2 linked regions of the Streptosporangium becharense genome follow. The protein of the gene in region 2 interacts with the protein of the main gene of each other region in a pairwise test. Links are inferred from orthologs where the notes say so. Each region holds a gene or a part of one and is shown on either strand. Other genes may lie near its edges. The genes, in order: ftsZ and F4562_RS25375.

Region 1 (3,269 bases), 4.2 Mb from region 2 along the record:
GACCGTGCCAGGCCGCTCCTCGACGTCACGCCGGGCCTCTTCGAAGTCGTCGTAGTCGTCGTCGGGGTAACCGTCGTACCTGTCGTAGCGGTCGTCCTCCACAAGACCGAGGTAGACCGCCATCTTGCGCATCGCGCCGGCCATCGCTGCTTCTTCCTCCGTCTTACTTCGATGTGTTCGGGGCGGAACGACACCTTCCTGAACCCATCACCGTTCGACCACTATCCGGGTACGCGGCCGCCAAGGCCCACTTGAAGGGACATTACCTGACGAAGGGCTTCCTGCGACCGAGCAACGCCGTACCGACACGCAGGTGTGTCGCCCCGTTGGCAATGGCCTGGGACATGTCGCCGCTCATGCCCGCGGAGATGACGTCCGCCCCCGGATGGGCCTCTCGCACCTCCTGGGCGATCTCCCTCAGTTTGGCGAAGGCCCGCCCGGGATCCGCGCCGAGCGGCGCGACCGCCATCACCCCGCCCAGCACGAGCCCCTCGGTACCGGCTATCGCCTCGGCCAGCGCGGCGGCCCCGGCGGGCCGTACGCCGCCCCGGTCCGGGTCGTCGTCGAGGGCGATCTGCACCAGGCAGGTGACACGCCGGCCGGCGCCGGCCGCCTCGCGGCCGAGCGCCTCGGCCAGACGCGGGCGGTCGACCGAGTGGACGACGTCGGCGTAGCGGACCACCGAACGGGCCTTGTTGGTCTGCAACTGGCCGACGAAGTGCCAGGAGAGGTTCAGGTCCGCGCACTCGCGGGCCTTGGCCGAAGCCTCCTGGTCGCGGTTCTCCCCCACGTCGGTCACCCCGAGCCCGGCCAGCAGCCGTACGTCCGAGGCCGGGTAGGTCTTGGTCACCGCGATGAGCGTCAGCTCCTTGCGGTCACGGCCGGCGGCCCGGCACGCCTCGGCGATCTCCGCCTCGACGCGCGCCAGCCCGGCCGCGATCTCGTCACGTCGTGTTGTCTCCGTCACATCTCCGCCGCTCGAACGCTGGGAAACCGGCGGAGTCCATTCTCCCCGTCACGGCCGGGTGATCCGTCGCCCACCCGGCCGTGAGCAATGTCACTTCAGGAAGTCGGGGACGTCGAGCTCCTCTTCCTGCTCCTCGAAGATCACCGGACGACGCCGGGCCGGGTCGGGGACCCGGGCCGAGATCGGGGTCGGCTGCGCGGGCTCGGGAGCCGGACGCGGGATCGACACCGGCGGGGCGGACGGCTCCTCCGCGCGCTGCGGCTCGGCCTGTTCCACCGCAGGCGCCGCCGGCGGGGCGGGCGAGATCGCCGGGACGGGCTGAACCGGGTGGATCTGCTGGGCCGGGGGCTCCACCGGCGGCGCCGGGGTGGAGACGGGCCGCACCAGCGGCGGCGCGTGCTCGGCCCGCGGTTCCGGGCGGGGCTCGGCCTTCACCGTGGGCGCCACCGCGCGGACCGCAGGCGCCGCCGGCGGCGAGGCCGCCGGACGCGCGGACTGGGCACGGTTCGCCTGCTGCGGCAGCGGCTTGGGCTGCGGGGCGGGCTCGTCGAAGCCCGCGGCGATCACGGTGACGCGCACCTCGTCGCCCAGGGCGTCGTCGATGACCGTACCGAAGATGATGTTGGCGTCCGGCGCGGCGGCGTTGGAGACGAGCTGGGCCGCCTCGTTGATCTCGAACAGGCCGAGGTCGGAGCCGCCCGCGATGGACAGCAGCACGCCGTGGGCGCCGTCGATGCTGGCCTCCAGCAGCGGGCTGGAGACGGCCATCTCGGCCGCCGCGACCGACCGGTCGTCGCCGCGGGCGTGGCCGATGCCCATGAGCGCCGAACCGGCACCGGACATGACGGACTTCACGTCGGCGAAGTCGAGGTTGATCAGACCGGGCGTGGTGATCAGGTCGGTGATGCCCTGGACACCGGAGAGCAGCACCTGGTCGGCCGCCTTGAAGGCGTCCAGCACGCTCACCTGCCGGTCGGAGATCGACAGCAGCCGGTCGTTCGGGATGACGATGAGGGTGTCGACCTCCTCGCGGAGGGTCTCGATGCCCGCGTCGGCCTGCATCGCCCGCCGCCGGCCCTCGAAGCTGAAGGGGCGGGTCACCACACCTATGGTCAGCGCGCCCAGTGACCGCGCGATGTTGGCGACCACCGGCGCACCCCCGGTGCCCGTGCCGCCGCCCTCACCGGCGGTGACGAACACCATGTCGGCACCCTTGAGGACCTCTTCGATCTCCTCACGGTGGTCCTCGGCGGCCTTTCGCCCGACGTCGGGGTTGGCCCCGGCGCCGAGGCCGCGGGTGAGTTCACGCCCCACGTCGAGCTTGACGTCGGCGTCACTCATCAGCAGCGCCTGGGCGTCGGTATTGATGGCGATGAACTCGACGCCCTTGAGTCCCTCCTCGATCATCCGGTTGACGGCGTTGACTCCGCCTCCGCCGATTCCTACAACCTTGATGACCGCGAGGTAGTTCTGCGGTGCTGCCACGACGAGGGGCCTTTCCGCTCGTTGACTTGCAATTTCATGCGGCACGGGGTCCCGTGCCGTCGTTTCCCAAACCCTCACCCTCAAGTTGAGATTTAGCTTTATGTCAACCTGAGGAGTGATACGGACAGTAGGAGTTGCGCTCCTGGCGGGTCAACTAACCGCGCCGCAAGCGCGCCCGGCGTGTCGCCGGGCGTCCTTTTCGGCGCCGCGCCCGATCCCGGTAGATCATTTCACCGTCACGACGTCGGGTGAACTCACGTCGTAGGTGTCCGCAGGCCGTTTGAGCAGCGTAACGAGGATCTGGGCCTTGTCCGCCGGACGGTCGCCGCCGCCCCACACCACCGCGCGGCCGTCCTTGAGCCGCAGCGACACCGTTTCGGCGGAAGGCGCGAGAACCTCCGCGACCCGGCGGGCCAGATCGTCCGGCAACGCGCCGATGACGGTGAGCCCCGCCCGGGTCGCCGGGTCCGACGGTCCCGGCCGGTCGACACGGAGCACCGGCAACGTCGGCGGCGCGACGTCCCTGGCCTCTATGACGACCCCGTGCCGGTCCATCAGCGCCGACCTGCCCGACACCGGAACCACCGCCACCGGCTCCCGCTCGACGACCTCCACCCGCAGGGTGCCCGGCCAGTTGCGGCCGACCTCCACCGACTCGACCTGGGGGATCCCGCCGACCCGCTTCTCGATCTCGGCCACGTCCACCGTCGCCAGGGGCGTGCCCCTGGCCACCCCCGCCGCCTGCCGGATCCGTTCGGCGGGCAGACCCGCGTTGCCCGCCACCTGGATCTCCCGCACTCCCAGGACCGAGGAGAAG
Region 2 (3,140 bases):
AGGATCCGGTGCGCGGGAGGGATGCGGCCGTACCGGTCGTACCGGGTGCCGCCGCCGAGGCGACACCGCCCGGGGACGGCGGGGACACCCGCCCGCGTCCCGTGCCGGACCCGGCAGGGGAACCCGCGCGGGAGCCCGGTCCGGACCAGGAGAAGACCGCGGTCCCGCCCGTGGTGGTGCCGCCGCCCACTCCCTCACCGGAGGACGACCCGGCGAACGGCTCCACCCTTCCGTGACGTGACCTCGCCGACCATGGGGAACCTCGCGAAGGGCGGTAAACTTCGCGCGTTCACCGCAGTCCGCGACCTATCCCTGTTCAAAGGAGAACTCCAGTGTCCGAGCGCACCCTTGTCCTGATCAAGCCCGACGGCGTCGCGCGTGGTCTCATCGGTGACGTCATCGCCCGCGTCGAGCGCAAGGGCCTGAAGGTCGTGGCGTTGGAGCTGCGCACCCTGGACGTCGAGACGGCCAAGGCGCACTACGCCGAGCACTCCGAGCGGCCGTTCTTCGGGGAGCTGGTGGAGTTCATCACCTCCGGCCCGCTGGTCGCGCTGGTGCTCGAGGGCCCCCGCGCCGTCGAGGCCTTCCGCGCGCTCGCCGGTCTCACCGACCCGGTGAAGTCCGCTCCCGGCACCATCCGCGGCGACCACGCCCTGGAGATCGGCGCGAACGTCGTCCACGGCTCCGACTCCCCCGAGTCCGCCGCCAGGGAGATCAAGATCTTCTTCCCGGACCGCTTCTAAACTCCCGGATATTCCGGCTTCGCGGACCCCGTCGTCCTGTGGGACGGCGGGGTCCGGTGCGTTCCGCCTGACCCAAGATTTTGCTGGGGTAGGGCTGCTCATTGCGCTTAAGGGTGGGTGCGCCACGTTACGATTCGAGTGCGTTCCGTAGTTTTCGCCGACGACCCGACGGAAGGGGGGCAGCCTTCCTCATGGGCGGTAATCTTGCTTTTCTCGGCCGTGACATGGCAGTCGACCTCGGCACCGCGAACACGCTGGTCTATGTGAGAGGCCGCGGCATCGTGCTCAACGAGCCTTCCGTCGTTGCGATCAACACCACGACGGGGAAGATCGTGGCCGTGGGCATCGAGGCCAAACGGATGATCGGTCGCACGCCCGGCAACATCGTGGCCATCCGGCCGCTCAAGGACGGTGTGATCGCCGACTTCGACGTGACCGAGCGCATGCTGCGCTATTTCATCCAGCGGGTGCACAGACGTCGTCACTTCGCCAAGCCGCGCATCATCATCGCGGTGCCGAGCGGGATCACCGGGGTCGAGCAGCGCGCGGTCAAGGAGGCCGGCTACCAGGCGGGAGCCCGCCGGGTCTACATCATCGAGGAGCCGATGGCCGCCGCGATCGGTGCCGGTCTGCCCGTGCACGAGCCGACCGGCAACATGGTGGTCGACGTCGGCGGTGGCACCACCGAGGTCGCGATCATCTCGATGGGCGGCGTGGTCACCAGCCAGTCGATCAGGGTGGGCGGCGACGAGCTCGACCACGCGATCATCACCTTCGCCAAGAAGGAGTACTCCCTCATGCTCGGCGAACGGACCGCCGAGGAGGTCAAGATGGCGATCGGTTCCGCCTGCCTGCTGCCCGAGGAGAGTCACGCCGAGATCCGGGGTCGCGACCTGGTCAGCGGGCTGCCGAAGACGGTCGTCGTGTCCGCCGGAGAGATCCGCAAGGCCATCGAGGAGCCGCTGAACGCGATCGTCGACGCGGTCAAGACCACACTCGACAAGTGCCCGCCCGAGCTGTCCGGAGACCTGATGGACCGGGGGATCGCGCTCACCGGTGGCGGAGCGCTGCTGAAGGGGATGGACGAGCGGCTCAAGGACGAGACGGGCATGCCCATCCATCTCGTCGACAACGCGCTCGACTCCGTCGCGCTCGGCTCGGGCAAGTGCGTCGAGGACTTCGACGCTCTCCAGCAGGTTCTCGTCCCCGAACCACGTCACTGATGAAGGACACCCGCCGGTCACGGATCAACCTGGGGTTGCTGCTCGCAGCCGCGTTGATCCTGGTGACCGTCGATCATCGTGCCGGGGCCGGCTCCCCGCTGGGCCCGCTCCGGGGAGTCGGCAGCGAGCTGTTCGGGGCTGTGGAGAACGCGGGAGCCGGGATCGCCCGGCCGGTCGGCGAGTTCTTCGAGACGATGGCCGGAGCACCCGCCGCCCGGCGGCGGGTCGAGGAGTTGCGTGCCGAGAACCAGCGGCTCAAGCGTGACCTGGCGGCGCGGAACCTCGATCGCAGGCGCTCGGAGGAACTGCGCAGACTGCTGGGTACGGCGGGAGCCGGTGGATACACGGTCGTGACCGCCCAGGTGATCGCCCGGCGGGGCACGCTCGGATTCGAGGAGGCCGTCGAGCTCGACGTGGGCCGTGCCGACGGGGTGCGTCCGGAGATGACCGTGCTGAACGCCGACGGGCTGGTCGGCCGGGTGATCCAGGCGGGTTCGGAGACCTCGACCGTGCTCCTGCTCAGCGACCCCGCCTCGGCCGCCGGAGCCCGGCTGGAGAGCAGCAACGAGATCGGCGTGGTGCACGGCGTGGGGGAGAACGGTCGCCTGATCCGTTTCCGGTTGCTCGACTCGACCGCGCCGATCACCCCCGGCCACCGGATCGTGAGCTTCGGCTCCCAGCGTGGGGTTCCGTACGTGGCGGGGGTGCCGATCGGGGTGATCGAGCGGGTGGAGGCCACACCGGGGGAGCTGACCCGTATCGCCTACGCACGGCCGTACGCCGACCTCACCGCGCTCGACGTGGTCGGTGTGGTGATGCGGGCACCCCGGCGTGAGCCGCGCGGCCCGGTGATCCCCCCGGAGCCGCGAGAGCCGAAGAAACCCTCCGTGGCGCGAGAGGGGACCTGACGGATGGTACGGGGCGTGCTGTTCGTGGCGATGCTCCTGATCGTCATGGTCGTCCAGGTGACGGTCGTCAACCTGCTGCCGTTACCCGGGGAGGCCGTGCCGGATCTGGTCCTGCTCGCGGTGGTGGGTTACGCGCTGGCCCGGGGCGCCACGGCGGGGGCCGTCATGGGGTTCACCGTGGGGCTCGTCAGTGACGTGCTGCCGCCGGTGGCCCACCTGCTCGGGCAGAACGCGTTCCTGCTGTGTCTCGTCGGTTTCATCGCAGG

What was found.
Region 1: the proteins of F4562_RS25375 (region 2) and ftsZ interact in binary tests that used the Escherichia coli proteins (3 or more experiments, as listed by UniProt). The link is inferred for Streptosporangium becharense from one-to-one orthologs.

The regions. Positions count from the first base shown.
Region 1 is NZ_JACHMP010000001.1:1,578,677-1,581,945, forward strand. What follows is about bases 256-3,212. They hold ftsZ (cell division protein FtsZ), read right to left. Parts: upstream 2,453-3,212; coding sequence 1,058-2,452; downstream 256-1,057. Other genes in these bases: F4562_RS06740 (YggS family pyridoxal phosphate-dependent enzyme), read right to left, coding at 263-967; F4562_RS06750 (cell division protein FtsQ/DivIB), read right to left, coding at 2,678-3,212. In the rest of the region: F4562_RS06735 (cell division protein SepF), read right to left, coding at 1-144; more of F4562_RS06750, read right to left, coding at 3,213-3,269. UniProt on the Escherichia coli protein: Essential cell division protein that forms a contractile ring structure (Z ring) at the future cell division site. The regulation of the ring assembly controls the timing and the location of cell division.
Region 2 is NZ_JACHMP010000001.1:5,769,792-5,772,931, forward strand. The notes cover bases 123-2,950. They hold F4562_RS25375 (rod shape-determining protein), read left to right. Parts: upstream 123-934; coding sequence 935-1,966; downstream 1,967-2,950. Other genes in these bases: F4562_RS25365 (hypothetical protein), read left to right, coding at 123-236; ndk (nucleoside-diphosphate kinase), read left to right, coding at 333-743; mreC (rod shape-determining protein MreC), read left to right, coding at 1,966-2,874; mreD (rod shape-determining protein MreD), read left to right, coding at 2,878-2,950. In the rest of the region: more of F4562_RS25365, read left to right, coding at 1-122; more of mreD, read left to right, coding at 2,951-3,140. UniProt on the Escherichia coli protein: Forms membrane-associated dynamic filaments that are essential for cell shape determination. Acts by regulating cell wall synthesis and cell elongation, and thus cell shape.